Regions from separate parts of the Acidovorax sp. ACV01 genome, predicted to be linked through region 2. Evidence: predicted binding sites of a transcription regulator. Region 2 holds the regulator's gene; each other region holds the start of a gene.
The links. Region 2 encodes NrdR, which represses ribonucleotide reductase genes. Its sites were predicted from a motif close to CACNANATNTNGTG; they were not measured.

Region 1 (4,841 bases), on a different contig from region 2:
GCCGGGGCAGCCGGCCAGCACCACCAGCGGCGAGCGCTCGGCATAGGCCCCCGCCACCGCATTGACCACGTTGAGTGCGCCCGCGCCATAGGTGACAGCCACCACGCCCAGCCCGCAGTGCATGCGGGCGGCGGCATCGGCGGCGAAGCCCAGTGAGGGTTCGTGGCTGAGCGTGACCAGGGGCAGGATGCCGCTTTCCTCGATCTGCGCGAACAAGGGCAGGATGAAATCACCGGGGATGCCAAAGATCTCGCGCGCGCCGTGGTGCTTGAGCGCGTGCAGCAGCTGGAGGCCGAGGGGGTTCATGGAGGATTTCCTAGCAAGGTGGTGCCGTTGTGCGGCGGTGGCGCGAATGATCCGCGCGGACCGAGCAAAGCACCTCTGACGCGCATCAAAGCGTGTGCAACAGCGGCCGTATTTGCAGGTTCATTTCATGCAGGCCCTTGCAACGCAGGAAATCTGCGCTCGGCGCTCACACCCGGCGCAAGGTGAATCCGGAAAACAGCGCGGCCAGTTGCTGCTGGTGCGCGGGCGCCAGCGCCCAGGCCGGGGCGCCGAGCACGCGGCATTCCTGCAGCGCCCAATGCCGCACCCCGCGCGCGGCCAGGGCCTGGGCCAGTTCCAGCAGTTCGCCCAAACCAAACAGGCCCGCGTGCCAGGTGGTGCGGCATTCGTGGTCGATGCCATGGGCCAGCATGGCATCGAGCGCGGCCCAGGCGCGCGCGCCGCTGCCGGGGGTGGCGGTGATGGCGTCGTAGCGCTGCGGCAGGGCCTTGATGTCCAGCCCCACCCAGTGGAGGCGCGGCAGCAGTGCCGCCAGCCGCCCGGGGTACATGCCGCCGGTGTGCAGCGCGGTCTGCAGGCCCAGTGCGCGCACGGCATCCACCGCAGCGGGCAGCGCGGCTTGCAGCGTCGGCTCACCGCCCGAAAACACCACGCCATCGAGCAAGCCACGGCGGCTGTGCAAAAACTGCAGCGCCTGGTCCCACGGCAACGCCGGGGGCGCGGCGGCGTCCAGCAGCCCGGGGTTGTGGCAGTAGCCGCAGCGCCAGGGGCAACCCTGGCAATAGAAAACGGCCGCGAGGCGGCCGGGGAAGTCGATGGTGGTGAGCGGCGTCATGCCGCCCAGCCGCAGCGCGGACGCTGGCGGCGCCTCAGCAGGCGTTGCTTCCACCACGCGCCTGCTCTGAAAAGAAACGGCGCTCGGCGTGCTCGCCCTGCTTGCCCGTGTTGAAGCTGGCCACGGGGCGGTGGTAGCCCATGACGCGGGTCCAGACCTCGCAGGGCTGGCGCTCGTCGTCGGTGAGCTGCACGGCGGCGGCGCTGGAGATGGCGGTGTGTTCGGTGGCGGAGAAATGGCTCATGCCGGGGTCCTTTCGGGGGTTGAGGAAATGGTTTGCTTCTGTTTTGATAGCTGCTTGCGCTTGACCATCAAGCGCCAGGGCCACTTTTTGTTCAAAATCTAGTGTGGTGTTGCATGCTTGACGGCACATTTAAAACCGATGGATTTTTGGTCAGGGCAAGGCGCAAACCACAGCGATACCCGTGGGTATCGCGAGGATTTGCAACGCAGCCCTGGCCGAAAAGACGCGGTTTTAAGTGCCGGATAGCGTGCAAAACCACACTAGGCGACCAGACGCTGCCGCTTTGCGTCCAGCCGCTCTTCGTCGCAACGCGGGCAAAACGGGTGCTCGCCCGCCAGGTAGCCGTGTGTGGGGCAGATCGAGAACGTGGGCGTGACGGTGATGTAGGGCAGGCGGAAGCGCGTGAGCGCGCGCCGCACCAGCTCGCGGCAGGCCGCGCCGCTGGACAAACGCTCGCCCATGTACAGATGCAGCACGGTGCCGCCGGTGTATTTGGACTGCAGCGCGTCCTGCCGCCTCAGGGCCTCGAACGGGTCGTCGGTGAAGCCCACGGGCAGCTGCGAGGAGTTGGTGTAGTAGGGCTGCTGCTCCGTGCCGGCCTGCAGGATGGCGGGCCAGCGCTTTTTGTCTTCCTTGGCGAAGCGGTAGGTCGTGCCTTCGGCGGGCGTGGCCTCCAGGTTGTAGAGGTGGCCGGTTTCTTCCTGGAAGGCGGTCATGCGCTCGCGCACGTGGTCGAGCAGGCGCACGGCAAACGCATGGCCCCATTCGCTGGTGATGTCGTGCTGGTCCGCTGTGAAGTTGCGCACCATCTCATTGATGCCGTTCACGCCCAGCGTGCTGAAGTGGTTGCGCAGCGTGCCCAGGTAGCGCTTGGTGTAGGGGAACAGGCCCTGGTCCATCAGGCGCTGGATGAGCTTGCGCTTGGTCTCCAGGCTTTGTTTTCCCAGCTCCATCAGGCGGTCGAGCGCGGCGAGCAACCCCGCCTCATCGCCCGCATGCTGGTAGCCCAGGCGCGCGCAGTTGATGGTCACCACGCCCAGGCTGCCCGTCTGCTCGGCGCTGCCGAACAGGCCGTTGCCGCGCTTCAAGAGTTCACGCAAATCGAGCTGCAAGCGGCAGCACATGGAGCGCACCATGTTCGGCTCCAGCTCGGAGTTGATGAAGTTCTGGAAGTACGGCAGGCCGTACTTGGCTGTCATGTCGAACAGCAGCTGCGCGTTCTCGCTCTCCCACGGGAAGTCCTTGGTGATGTTGTACGTGGGGATGGGGAAGGTGAACACGCGGCCCTTGGCATCGCCCGTGGTCATCACGTCGATGTAGGCGCGGTTGATGAGGTCCATCTCGGCCTGCAGGTCGCCATACGCGAAGGGCATCTCCTGGCCCGCGATCACGGGCACCTGCTCGCGCAGGTCCTCGGGACAGGTCCAGTCGAAGGTGAGGTTGGTGAACGGCGTCTGCGTGCCCCAGCGCGAGGGCACGTTGAGGTTGTAGACCAGCTCCTGGATGCACTGGCGCACCTGCGGGTAGTCCATGGCATCAATGCGCACGAAGGGTGCCATGTAGGTGTCGAACGACGAGAACGCCTGCGCGCCCGCCCACTCGTTCTGCAGCGTGCCCAGGAAGTTCACGATCTGCCCCACGGCGGAACTCATGTGTTTGGGCGGCCCCGCCTCCACCTTGCCCGGCACGCCGTTGAGCCCCTCGTGCAGCAGCGTGCGCAGCGACCAGCCCGCGCAGTAGCCGCTGAGCATGTCGAGGTCGTGGATGTGCAGGTCGCCGCTCCTGTGCGCCTCGCCGATCTCCGGCGTGTAGACGTGCGACAGCCAGTAGTTGGCCGTGACCTTGCCCGCCACGTTCAGGATCAGCCCGCCCAGCGAGTAGCCCTGGTTGGCGTTGGCATTCACGCGCCAGTCGGCACGGGTGAGGTATTCGTTGATGGAGCTTTCCACATCGACCAGCGTCTGCCTGTCGGCGCGCAAGGTGGCGTGCTGCTCGCGGTAGACGATGTAGGCGCGCGCCGTGGCCAGGTGGTTGGCGGCGATCAGCGTCTGCTCGGCCACGTCCTGGATCTGCTCCACCGTGGGGGCCTCGCCCTGGAAGCGGTGGATCAGCACCTTGGTGACCTGCGCGGTGAGCAGCGCCGCTTCTTCGGCGCCATATTCACCCGAGGCCTGGCCCGCACTGGCCAGCGCTGCGCGGATGCGTTCGGCGTCAAAAGAAACACGCTGGCCACTGCGCAACACAACATCGCGGGGCAAGGTGACAAGGGTGGGCGCCATGGGTTCGACCAATCTATGGAACGGGTTAAAAACACTACCTATGGTGTCCACGATACCTATCAAACACTATAGGTAGTTTGACCCAACACAATCGAGGCGGTAAGCAGCGGTAAAAAAAATGCCGGCACAAAGGCCGGCGAAAGGGAGGTGCCGTCAGGCCCTACCGATGGATGGGGGTGCGTGTGATGGCACGCTGGCGCACCAGGGGTGCGTAAGAAAAGGGTGGGTTGTTTTTCTTGGGGGGTTGTGGGCCGTGGGGGCCACACCGCTGCGGCCGGGCTGTGCTCTCGTTGGCGCTCAATGGCAGGCGGCGGTTTCTTCCTCCTCGATGCGGGGATAGAAGTCATGGTCTTCGCGCTGCATGCGCTCGAACACCCGGCGCAGCACCACATTGGCCTCGTCCCGAAAGCCCTGCGCATCGCGGCGCACGTTCTCGGCCGTGTTCCAGCGGCGCGCAAAGGCGTCGTAGGCGCTGGCAATCGAGGCCATCTCGCTCTGGTACTGGCGGCCCAGGCGCGCCAGTTCGGGGTTGCCACCGCGCTGCAGTGTGGGGTAGAGCACCTGGTCTTCCACGGCCAGGTGCAGCTTGATGGTGCCGCTCATGGCCACGATGCCCTGCGCGATGGCGCTGGCATTGCCTTCCACGCCCGCCTGGGCCAAGGCGCGCAAGGTGGCGATGCTGCGCAGGATGTCGGTGTGCTGGTGCTTGAATTTGTCGAGGTTCATGCTCACTCCTTGTGGGATGAATGAAGGGCCTGCGCTGCCACCGAGGGTGGTGGCGGCAGCGCGCGGCGCGGATCAGCGGCGGGACTCCGCCAGGTAAACCCCTGCGGTGGCTGCCGGGGCGCGCGAACCGAACACACCACTCACCACCTGCCAGGCCATGGCCAGCGCGCCAACGATGAAGACCACGTCGCCGAAGGTGCGCACCCAGCGCAGCGTCTGGATGAAGGGCTGTTGCATGAACTCTTCGCCCCGGGCGTACCACAGGCCTTCGCTCACGCTGGCATGGAACTGGAACAGGGCAATGGGGAACAGGCTGGTGGCGATCATCAGCACCAGGCCGGCGTTGAGCCACCAGAAGCCCGTCTTCATGAGCCGCTCGCTGAACACCAGCTGCGGCCGGATGTAGCGCAGCACCAGCAGCGTGAACCCGAGCGCCAGGAAGCCATACACCCCGAACAGCGCGGCGTGGGCA
Region 2 (4,841 bases):
GCCTTCTGGCTCAGCAAGAAGTACCGCGTGGCCCCCGAGCCGCTGAGCGTGCTGGTGGCAGAGGCCTATGAAATCGGCGCGAAGTCCAAGATTGATCCCACGCTGATCCTTGCCATCATGGCTATTGAGTCCAGCTTCAATCCGTTTGCACAAAGCGCCGTTGGCGCTCAAGGGCTCATGCAGGTGATGACCAATGTGCACACCGACAAGTACCAGAATTTTGGCGGGCACTTTGCAGCCTTTGACCCGGTGAGCAATCTGCGCGTGGGCGTGAAGGTCCTGCAGGAGTGCATTGCACGCGCCGGCTCGGTGGAAGGTGGACTGCGCTTTTACGTGGGCGCGGGCAACATGGCCGACGACGGCGGTTATGCGGCCAAGGTGATGTCTGAGCATTTCCGCCTGCGGCAGGTCGCAGGCGGCCGCACCATGCCCACCACGCCACCTCCAAGCCTCTCCACACAAGCTCCCGTACAGGCCATTCCGGTCTCTGCACCGCCCGCAACGCCAGCAGCCAGCGGCGACAAGGTGGCCCTGCTCTCCGCGCTCTGACCTGGGCTTCTAGCCCGGGGGAAGCACACCTCCCCGGGGCACGCCCCTCAGCTCCCCGACACATTTGCGCACGCCACGTCAGCTACACTAGCGATGTACGCGACTGGCGATAGGCGCGGCATCTGGACACAGGGTGCCGCCGCTGACGTGGAAACCGACAAGGGCTTGCCTCTTGTGAACCACTGGGAAGCGTGCCGCACGGGGTTCATCCCTTCTGCGTTCAGCCGTTCGCCTGGGCAGCCCTTGTTTCAAGGGACACAAGTTCATAGGACTGCCAATCATGTACGACCGCAATCTTCTTGTCGAACAAACCGACCCCGAGCTGTTTGCCGCCATCCAGGCTGAAAACGCCCGGCAAGAGCACCACATCGAGCTGATCGCCAGCGAGAACTACGCCTCCCCCGCCGTGATGTGGGCGCAGGGCACGCAACTGACCAACAAATACGCCGAAGGCTACCCTGGCAAGCGCTACTACGGTGGCTGCGAGCATGTGGACGTGGCCGAGCAGTTGGCCATCGACCGCGTCAAGCAGATCTTCGGCGCCGAGGCCGCCAACGTGCAGCCGCACTGCGGAGCCTCCGCCAACGAAGCCGTGTTCCTGGCCTTCTTGAAGCCCGGCGACACCATCATGGGCATGAGTCTGGCCGAAGGCGGCCACCTGACGCACGGCATGCCGCTGAACATGTCCGGCAAGTGGTTCAACGTGGTCTCCTACGGCCTGGATGCCAACGAAGCCATCGACTACGAAGCGATGGAGAAGAAGGCCCACGAAACCAAGCCCAAGCTCATCATCGCCGGAGCCTCGGCCTACAGCCTGCACATCGACTTCGCACGCTTTGCCAAGGTGGCCAAGGACGTGGGCGCGATCTTCATGGTGGACATGGCCCACTACGCTGGCCTGATCGCCGCGGGCGTGTACCCCAACCCCGTGCCGCACGCCGACGTGGTCACTTCCACCACCCACAAGAGCCTGCGCGGCCCCCGTGGCGGCATCATCCTGATGAAGGCCCAGCACGAGAAGGCCATCAACAGCGCCATCTTCCCCGGCCTGCAAGGTGGCCCGCTGATGCACGTGATCGCGGCCAAGGCCGTGGCGTTCAAGGAAGCGCTGCAGCCCGAGTTCAAGACCTACCAGGAACAGGTTGCCAAGAATGCCAAGGTGGTGGCCGAGACGTTGACCGCACGCGGCCTGCGCATCGTGAGCGGTGGCACGCAAAGCCACGTGATGCTGGTGGACCTGCGCGCCAAGGGCATCACCGGCAAGGAAGCCGAGGCCGTGCTGGGCGCCGCCCACATGACCATCAACAAGAACGCGATCCCCAACGACCCTGAAAAGCCGATGGTCACGAGTGGTGTGCGCATCGGCACCCCTGCCATGACCACGCGCGGCTTCAAGGAAGAAGAAGCCCGCATCACCGCCCACCTGATCGCCGACGTGCTGGACAACCCCCGCGACGAAGCCAATATCGCTGCGGTGCGTGCCAAGGTCAATGCGCTGACCGCACGCTTCCCCGTCTACCGTTAAGCCAGGGACTCGGCAGCCACCATGAAGTGCCCCTTCTGCAGCCACCTCGAAACGCAAGTCGTTGAAACGCGGGTGTCTGAGGATGGGGTCTTCATCCGCCGCCGCCGCCAGTGCGGCGCGTGCGACAAGCGCTTTACCACCTACGAACGGCCGGAAGTGAACTTCCCGGCCATCGTCAAAAAGGACGGCCGGCGCATCGAATACGAGCGCGGCAAGCTGCTTGCCTCGTTCAACCTGGCGCTGCGCAAGCGCCCGGTCAGCACCGACCAGATCGACAGCGCCATCGAGCGCATCGAGGAAAAGCTGCTCAACCTGGGCCAACGCGAAGTGATCTCCAGCCGCATTGGCGAGCTGGTGATGCGCGAACTCAAGAAGCTCGACAAGGTGGCCTACATCCGCTTTGCCAGCGTGTACCGCAGCTTTGAAGACATCGACGACTTCCGCGCCATGGTCGATGAAGTGCGCAAGTAACCGGCACCTGCATTCGTATCTGCACCGGTGTTCGCCCCAGGGCCGGGCGATTTCAAGGATTTTTGCAATCCAGCGCTTCACCAGCAAGCGCTAGCAGCTACAAATAATATAGCAAACAAGCATCCACAGAAGATGGATGTACGCCGGAGTGGGCCACCGCTGTCGCGTATGCCACACCGCAAAATACTCCTGTATTGATAGCTACAAACGCTTTCCGAATAAGCGCTAGAGGCCAATTTGACTTAAAAATTGGCTTGGCGTGCGCCGGTGCGCCCCCCCGCCAGTGCCCGACAATGCGCCCGGTGAAAACCCGCCACTTCCTGCAGCTGGTGCTGCTGTCCGCCCTGTGGGGCGCCTCGTTTCTTTTCATCCGCATTGCCAGCCCTGTACTGGGGCCCAACGTCATGGCCGCGCTGCGCATTGGCCTGGCCACGCTGACGCTCATCGGCATCATGCGGGTCGCCAACGAATCGTGGCCGTGGCGCCATTGGCGGGAGCTGCTCGGGCTGGGTACGCTCACGGTCGCGGTGCCCTTCCTGCTCTACTCGTGGGCCGCCTTGCACCTGCCGGCGGGGTACAGCTCACTGCTCAACACCATGGCCGTTCCGTTCAGCGTACTGGCCGCTGCGTGGATGAAGGAGGACACGCTGAGCCTGCGCAAATGGCTGGGCTGCCTGTGCGGCTTTGCGGGCGTGGCCCTGATCGTGCAGCTGGGCCCCATGGAGCCCACGCCAGCGCTGCTGATCGCGGCCCTGGGCTGCATCGTCGCTTCGGCCTGCTACGGCGTTTCGACCACCTGGATGAAGCGCGCCACCACCCGCATGTCGCCCCTGTCGATCGCCGCCGGCATTCACGCCGCAGCGCTGGTGTTGCTGCTGCCGGGTGCGGCCTGGAGCCTGCCCGAAGCGCACTTCACACCGGGCGCGCTGGCTGCTGTGGCGGTGATGGGCGTCGTGACCTCGGGCCTGGCCTACTGGCTCAACCTGCGGGTGCTCCAACATGTCTCGCCCGTGGCGGCCATGAGTTCGGCTTTCATGATTCCGCTGTTCGGCGTGGCCTGGGGCCACATCTTTCTGGACGAGGCATTGGGCACCGGGATGGTGTGGGGCGGAGCGCTGGTGCTGGTGGCCACCGGTCTGGTGACCGGCTTCAACCCATTGCGCTGGTTGGCGGCACTGCGCCCAGGGCGCAGCTAAGTGCCGGACAACACCGCCCAACCACCCGAACGGGCAGTTCAGCGGGCCACGCGGGAAATACGGTCGATGGCGGGCACCGGCACCGGACTGTGGGCGCGGAAGTAGGCCTCCAGCGCGTCCAGGTCCAGCCCACCCACCAGGCGGTCACGGCCTTGGGCCAGCACCGTGAAGTTGTCGCCACCGCTATCGAGGTAGCTGCTCAGCACCACGCGCACCAGCGCATCGTCCTGCAGCGGTGTGCCGTTCAGCGCCATGTGGCTGATGCGCGCACCCGCTGGCTGGGTGAGGTCGTAGCGGTACGAAAACCCTGCCGACGCCGACAACACCCGGGGCCGCTGCACGGTGTTGCTGCCGCTGGCGAACTGCTGTTCCAGCGCCGCCTTGACCTGCGCTCCCGTGAAGGTCTTGACGACCAGCTGGTTGCCGAATGGTTGCACCGCAAACAACTGGCCGTAGCGCACCAGCCCCTGTCCGTCGGGCACCAGGTCAGCGCGCAGTCCACCCGGGTTCATGAACGACAGCTGCGCCCCACCCTGCTCCGGTGCACGCGTGGCATGAAGCTGCGCGTCGGCCACCAGGTTCCCCAGCGCGCTTTCTAGCGATGGAGCCGGCGTGCGCCGCAGGGCCGCAACGGCCTGCCCCACGGGACGCTGGGCCAGCGGCACGGCGGCGGCGCGGTAGGTGTCGATGACCTTCTGCACCTGCGGATCGGCCGGAAAGGTCGGCACGGCCGAGGTGAGCGGCACGTGCCCCTGGCTGCCGGTGAAAGCCTCGCCCTGCACCACCACGTTGCGCGCCGCCTTGTGCACCACGCGGCGCGTCCGGGGGTCTACCCGCAATTGAATGTCCGTGAGCAGCGTGCCGTACTGCCCGGCGCTGGTCAGCAGAAAGGGTTTGGCAGGGTTCACGCGGCTGTAGTCGCAGACATAGGCCTGGTGCGTGTGGCCCGAAACCACCACGTCCACGGCCGGATCCAGCCGCTCCAAAATGGGGACGATGTCGCCGGAGAGGCCCGCGCAGCTAGTCTCCTGCACACCCGCCGTGGTGCTACCGCCCTCGTGGATGACGACGGCGATCACATCGGCGCCCTGGGCCCGCAG
Region 3 (4,841 bases), on a different contig from region 2:
TTGCGCGAACGGCGCGAAGATCTGCCTGTGCTGTGCTCCGCGCTGCTGGCGCGCATTGCCCAGGAATCCGGCATGCCGGTACCCTCCCTCACGGAGCACGCGCTCCAGGCCATTGCGGCGCACCCCCTGACCGGCAACGTCCGGGAACTGGAAAACCTGCTGCACCGGGCCGTTGCGCTCAGTGACGGGGACGAACTGAATGTGGATTGGCCCTCTGGCACCCCAGACCCGCTGAAGGCGCGCCCGATTACAGCGCCCGCCCTTCCCAACCACGCCGAGGCGCAGGTCCCCTACTCACCGCCAGCGCCCGCCGCCAATGTGGGCGGCTCGGTAGCTCTGCCCAATGACCTTCAGGCCTGGCTGGACCAGCAGGAGCGGGACATCCTGATCCGCGCCCTGCGCGAGGCGGGCTTCAACCGGACCGCGACTGCAGCCCGGCTGGGCATCAGCCTGCGCCAAATACGCTACCGCATCGCCCGGCTGAACATCGCCGTTCCCAATGACCAGGACCCGCATGACGAAATCGGCTGAAGCGGAGCCAGGCGGACTCCCGCCTTGGGATGGGGGGTGGCACCGCGCAGCCACAAGACTGGAATCCCCCAACCACGGCTTGCGTCCCACCGCAGCAGCGTCCTTCATCGACCTGATCGTGGTGCACTCCATCAGCTTGCCGCCAGGCGAATATGGAGGGAACGCAGTGCAACAGCTGTTCACCAACACGCTGGACTGGGACGCTCATCCGTATTACCAGAGCATCCGAGGCTTGGCGGTGTCGTCGCATTTCTTCATTGACCGCGCTGGCGCCGTTTGGCAGTTTGTGGACTGCGACCGCCGGGCTTGGCACGCTGGCCAGTCGGCCTATCGCGGGCGCGGCCAGTGCAATGACGATTCGATCGGCATTGAACTGGAGGGCCTTGAGGGGCTGGCGTTCGAGTCCGCGCAGTACCAGACACTGGCCATGCTCTGCCGGGACATCGAGCAGCGCTACCCCATCGAACACATCGCCGGGCATGAACACATCGCACCCGGACGCAAGCGAGACCCGGGGCCGGGGTTCGACTGGGTGCGGGTGCAAAAAGCACTGCACTGGCCACTGCTGCGCTTTCCACTGCCCACCCGGCCCGCCATACAAGCCGCCAGCTGAATGCATGGTGGCAGCGCCACGTCAAGCGACTTTTTTCTTTGTGCAACTGCACATAAGTGCATACCCAGACACCGTGCGGCTTCGGGGAGAAAACCCGCTCGAAACGCTTGTTTTTGCGCGGGTTTCTTTCTACTTTTTCGCAGTGGCAAGGGATTCCAACGGGGTCATCCCAAGGGCTTTTGGCAGCGCTGACATGCTGTTTCGCTTTTCCCGAGGGTTTAGGGCAGTACACTACCGGTAGTGTCTTGAATGCATATGACACACCATATATAGTGTGCGCCAGACAGTAGTCCGCCGCATCAATCACACGCTGCGACGGCATCCAGGCCGCGCACCACACCCCAGACAGCCCACAGAAGAGGACCCCCATGCAAGCTGCTTTGAACACGCCTTCCACGCCCCAAGCGATCTCTGCCGAGACCTCGGCCTCCCAGCCCGCACAAACTGCGGCTGGCAACTCGCTGGCGCACTATCAGATCATTCGCCGCAATGGAGCGGTCGTGCCGTTCGAGCCACAGAAAATTGCAGTGGCAATGATGAAGGCCTTCCTGGCAGTGCATGGCACACAAGGCGCAGCGTCCGCCAGCGTGCGCGAGGTCGTGGACACCCTGACCCACAACGTCACCCGGGCCCTGGTGCGCTCGCGCCCCGGCGGCGGCACCTTCCATATTGAAGACGTACAGGACCAGGTGGAATTGGGCCTGATGCGTGGCGGCCACCATGAAATCGCCCGCGCCTATGTGCTGTACCGCGAGCGCCGCACCCAGGAGCGCGCTCGCCAGACCGAGCAGCAAGCTCCGGTGGTGTCTACCCCGCTGCTGCAAGTCATCGACGGTGGCGAGCGCATCGCGCTCGACCCCAGGCGGTTGCAAGCATTGATTGAGTCTGCCTGCGTGAACCTGGGCGCCGACGTGAAGGCCGACCCTATCGTGGCCGAGACCATGCGCAACCTGTACGACGGCGTCCCCATGGACGAGGTCTACAAGGCGTCCATCCTGGCGGCACGTACGCTCATCGAAAAAGACCCCGACTACACCTACGCCACCGCCCGCCTGCTGCTGCACACCATCGTGCGTGAAGTACTGGGCCGCGAAGTCACGCAGGATGCAATGGGCCAAGCGTACATCGAGTACTTCCCTCAGTTCATCAAGAAGGGGGTGGACAACGAACTGCTGGACCCGCGCCTGCTGACGTTCGACCTGGCCCGCCTGGGCGCCGCCCTCAAGGCCGACCGCGACCTGCAGTTCGACTACCTGGGCCTGCAGACCCTGTACGACCGCTACTTCCTGCACGTGCGCAAGACCCGCATCGAGCTGCCCCAGTGCTTCTTCATGCGCGTGGCCATGGGCCTGTCGCTCAACGAAGCCGACCGTGAAGCCCGTGCCATCGAGTTCTACGAGATCCTCTCGAGCTTCGACTTCATGTCCAGCACGCCCACGCTGTTCAACAGCGGCACGCTGCGCTCGCAGCTGTCCTCGTGCTACCTGACCACCGTGCCCGACCACCTCGAAGGCATCTACGACTCCATCAAGGAGAACGCGCTGCTGTCCAAGTTTGCCGGCGGCCTGGGCAACGACTGGACCCGCGTGCGGGCCCTGGGCTCGCACATCAAGGGCACGAACGGCGAATCGCAGGGCGTGGTGCCCTTCCTCAAAGTGGTGAATGACACGGCCGTGGCCGTGAACCAGGGCGGCAAGCGCAAAGGCGCCGTCTGCACCTACCTGGAAACCTGGCACCTGGATATCGAGGAGTTCCTGGAGCTGCGCAAGAACACCGGCGATGACCGCCGCCGCACGCACGACATGAACACCGCCAACTGGATCCCCGACCTGTTCATGCGCCGGGTGATGGAAAAGGGCACATGGACCCTGTTCTCGCCCTCCGACGTGCCCGACCTACACGACCTGTTCGGCACCGCGTTCGAGAAGGCCTACGTGGCCTACGAACAGAAGGCTGCGCGCGGCGAGATCAAGCCCTCCAAGACGGTGCAAGCCACCGACATGTGGCGCAAGATGCTGACCATGCTGTTCGAGACCGGCCATCCCTGGATCACTTTCAAGGATGCCTGCAACGTGCGCTCGCCCCAGCAGCATGCCGGCGTGGTGCATTCGTCGAATCTGTGCACCGAGATCACGCTGAACACCAGCGACACTGAAACCGCCGTGTGCAACCTGGGCTCGGTGAATCTGCTGCAGCATATTAAAGACGGCCAACTCGACCACGACAAGCTCAAGAAGACCATCACCGTTGCCATGCGCATGCTGGACAACGTGATCGACATCAACTACTACGCAGTCACGAAAGCCCGTGACTCCAACCTGCGTCACCGCCCGGTAGGTCTGGGTGTGATGGCATTCCAGGACAGTCTGTACGAGTTGCGCATTCCCTACGCCTCGCAGGCGGCCGTGGAGTTCGCCGACAAGTCGATGGAAGCCATCTGCTACTACGCCTACTGGGCCTCGACCGAGCTGGCCAAGGAACGCGGCCAGTATTCCAGCTACAAGGGCTCACTGTGGGACCAGGGCATCCTGCCCCTCGATACGCTGGACATGCTGGCCACGGCACGCAGCGGCTACGTGGAAGTGGACCGCTCTGCCACGCTCGACTGGGATGCCCTGCGCAAGAAGATCGCCCAGGACGGCATGCGCAACTCCAACTGCGTCGCCATCGCCCCCACGGCCACCATCTCCAACATCATCGGCGTGGACGCCTCGATCGAGCCTTCGTTCGGCAACCTGTCGGTCAAGTCCAACCTGTCGGGTGAGTTCACCGTGATCAACGGCGGCCTGGTACGCGACCTCAAGCGCCTGGGCCTGTGGGACGACGTGATGATCATGGACCTCAAACACTTCAAGGGATCTTTGCACCCCATCGATCGCGTGCCCCAGGATATCAAGGCCCTGTACTCGACGGCCTTTGAAGTCGAAGCCCAGTGGTTGGTCGAAGCGGCATCGCGTCGCCAGAAGTGGATCGATCAGGCACAGAGCCTGAATATCTATATGGCAGGTGCATCGGGCAAGAAGCTCGACGACACCTACAAACTGGCGTGGATCCGTGGCCTCAAGACCACGTATTACCTGCGCACACAGAGCGCCACGCACGTCGAAATGAGCACCGTGAACACGCGCCAACTCAACGCGGTTTCGTCAGGCAACGACAGCGGCGCATCGTCCGCTTCGGCGCCCACTCAAGCCCAGCCCGGCGCGCTGGAGGCGGCGGCCGCTACAGCCGCCCATCAAGCAGCAGCTGTGCCTGCTACCGACGTTAAGTTCTGCGCCATCGACGATCCCGGTTGCGAAGCCTGCCAATAAGGACTTCGTGCGCGACGCCTCGGACTCTCTTGAGGTGTCGCGCGTGTGCTGTGAAGCAACAAATCGTTGCTGCACAACGCTTCAGTGCTTTTCTTTTTGCAGCACTGCTTTCATAATCCGAACACTGGAAAATCTATGTTGTCCTGGGACGAAGAAGTCAAGCCCTCATCGCAAAATCAACTGGACGGTGGACTGAACAAGAGCCACTCGGTGGGACAGCCGCCCCTGTCTTTCCAGACCCCTTCCTCGCAGGCCGTGCACGCATCGCTGACGGCCTCCGCAGCACCGCAAGCAGCGCCCGCCGCAGCCACGCAACGCCGCGTGAACGCTGCCGACAAGCGCATCATCAACGGCCAGACCGACGTCAATCAACTGGTCCCGTTCAA

Region 1: IB243_RS09610 (ribonucleoside triphosphate reductase) is a predicted target of NrdR. The motif match lies at 3,676-3,689, and genes of this name have one in related genera.
Region 3: IB243_RS04815 (ribonucleoside-diphosphate reductase subunit alpha) is a predicted target of NrdR. The motif match lies at 1,406-1,419, and genes of this name have one in related genera.

Annotation. Positions count from the first base shown of each region.
Region 1 is NZ_JACUZT010000003.1:194,371-199,211, forward strand. It holds gene ipdC (indolepyruvate/phenylpyruvate decarboxylase) at 1-306, opposite strand, end outside; gene IB243_RS09600 (anaerobic ribonucleoside-triphosphate reductase activating protein) at 473-1,120, opposite strand; gene nrdD (anaerobic ribonucleoside-triphosphate reductase) at 1,155-1,364, opposite strand; gene IB243_RS09610 (ribonucleoside triphosphate reductase) at 1,625-3,643, opposite strand; gene IB243_RS09615 (hemerythrin domain-containing protein) at 3,941-4,369, opposite strand; gene IB243_RS09620 (nitric-oxide reductase large subunit) at 4,442-4,841, opposite strand, start outside.
Region 2 is NZ_JACUZT010000005.1:45,239-50,079, reverse strand. It holds gene IB243_RS15340 (lytic transglycosylase domain-containing protein) at 1-549, shown strand, start outside; ZMP/ZTP riboswitch at 639-794, shown strand; gene glyA (serine hydroxymethyltransferase) at 830-2,074, shown strand; gene nrdR (transcriptional regulator NrdR) at 2,096-2,545, shown strand; gene IB243_RS15325 (DMT family transporter) at 2,839-3,741, shown strand; gene IB243_RS15320 (bifunctional UDP-sugar hydrolase/5'-nucleotidase) at 3,780-4,841, opposite strand, start outside.
Region 3 is NZ_JACUZT010000002.1:54,613-59,453, reverse strand. It holds gene IB243_RS04825 (sigma-54 dependent transcriptional regulator) at 1-531, shown strand, start outside; gene ampD (1,6-anhydro-N-acetylmuramyl-L-alanine amidase AmpD) at 515-1,144, shown strand; gene IB243_RS04815 (ribonucleoside-diphosphate reductase subunit alpha) at 1,513-4,455, shown strand; gene IB243_RS04810 (ribonucleotide-diphosphate reductase subunit beta) at 4,591-4,841, shown strand, end outside.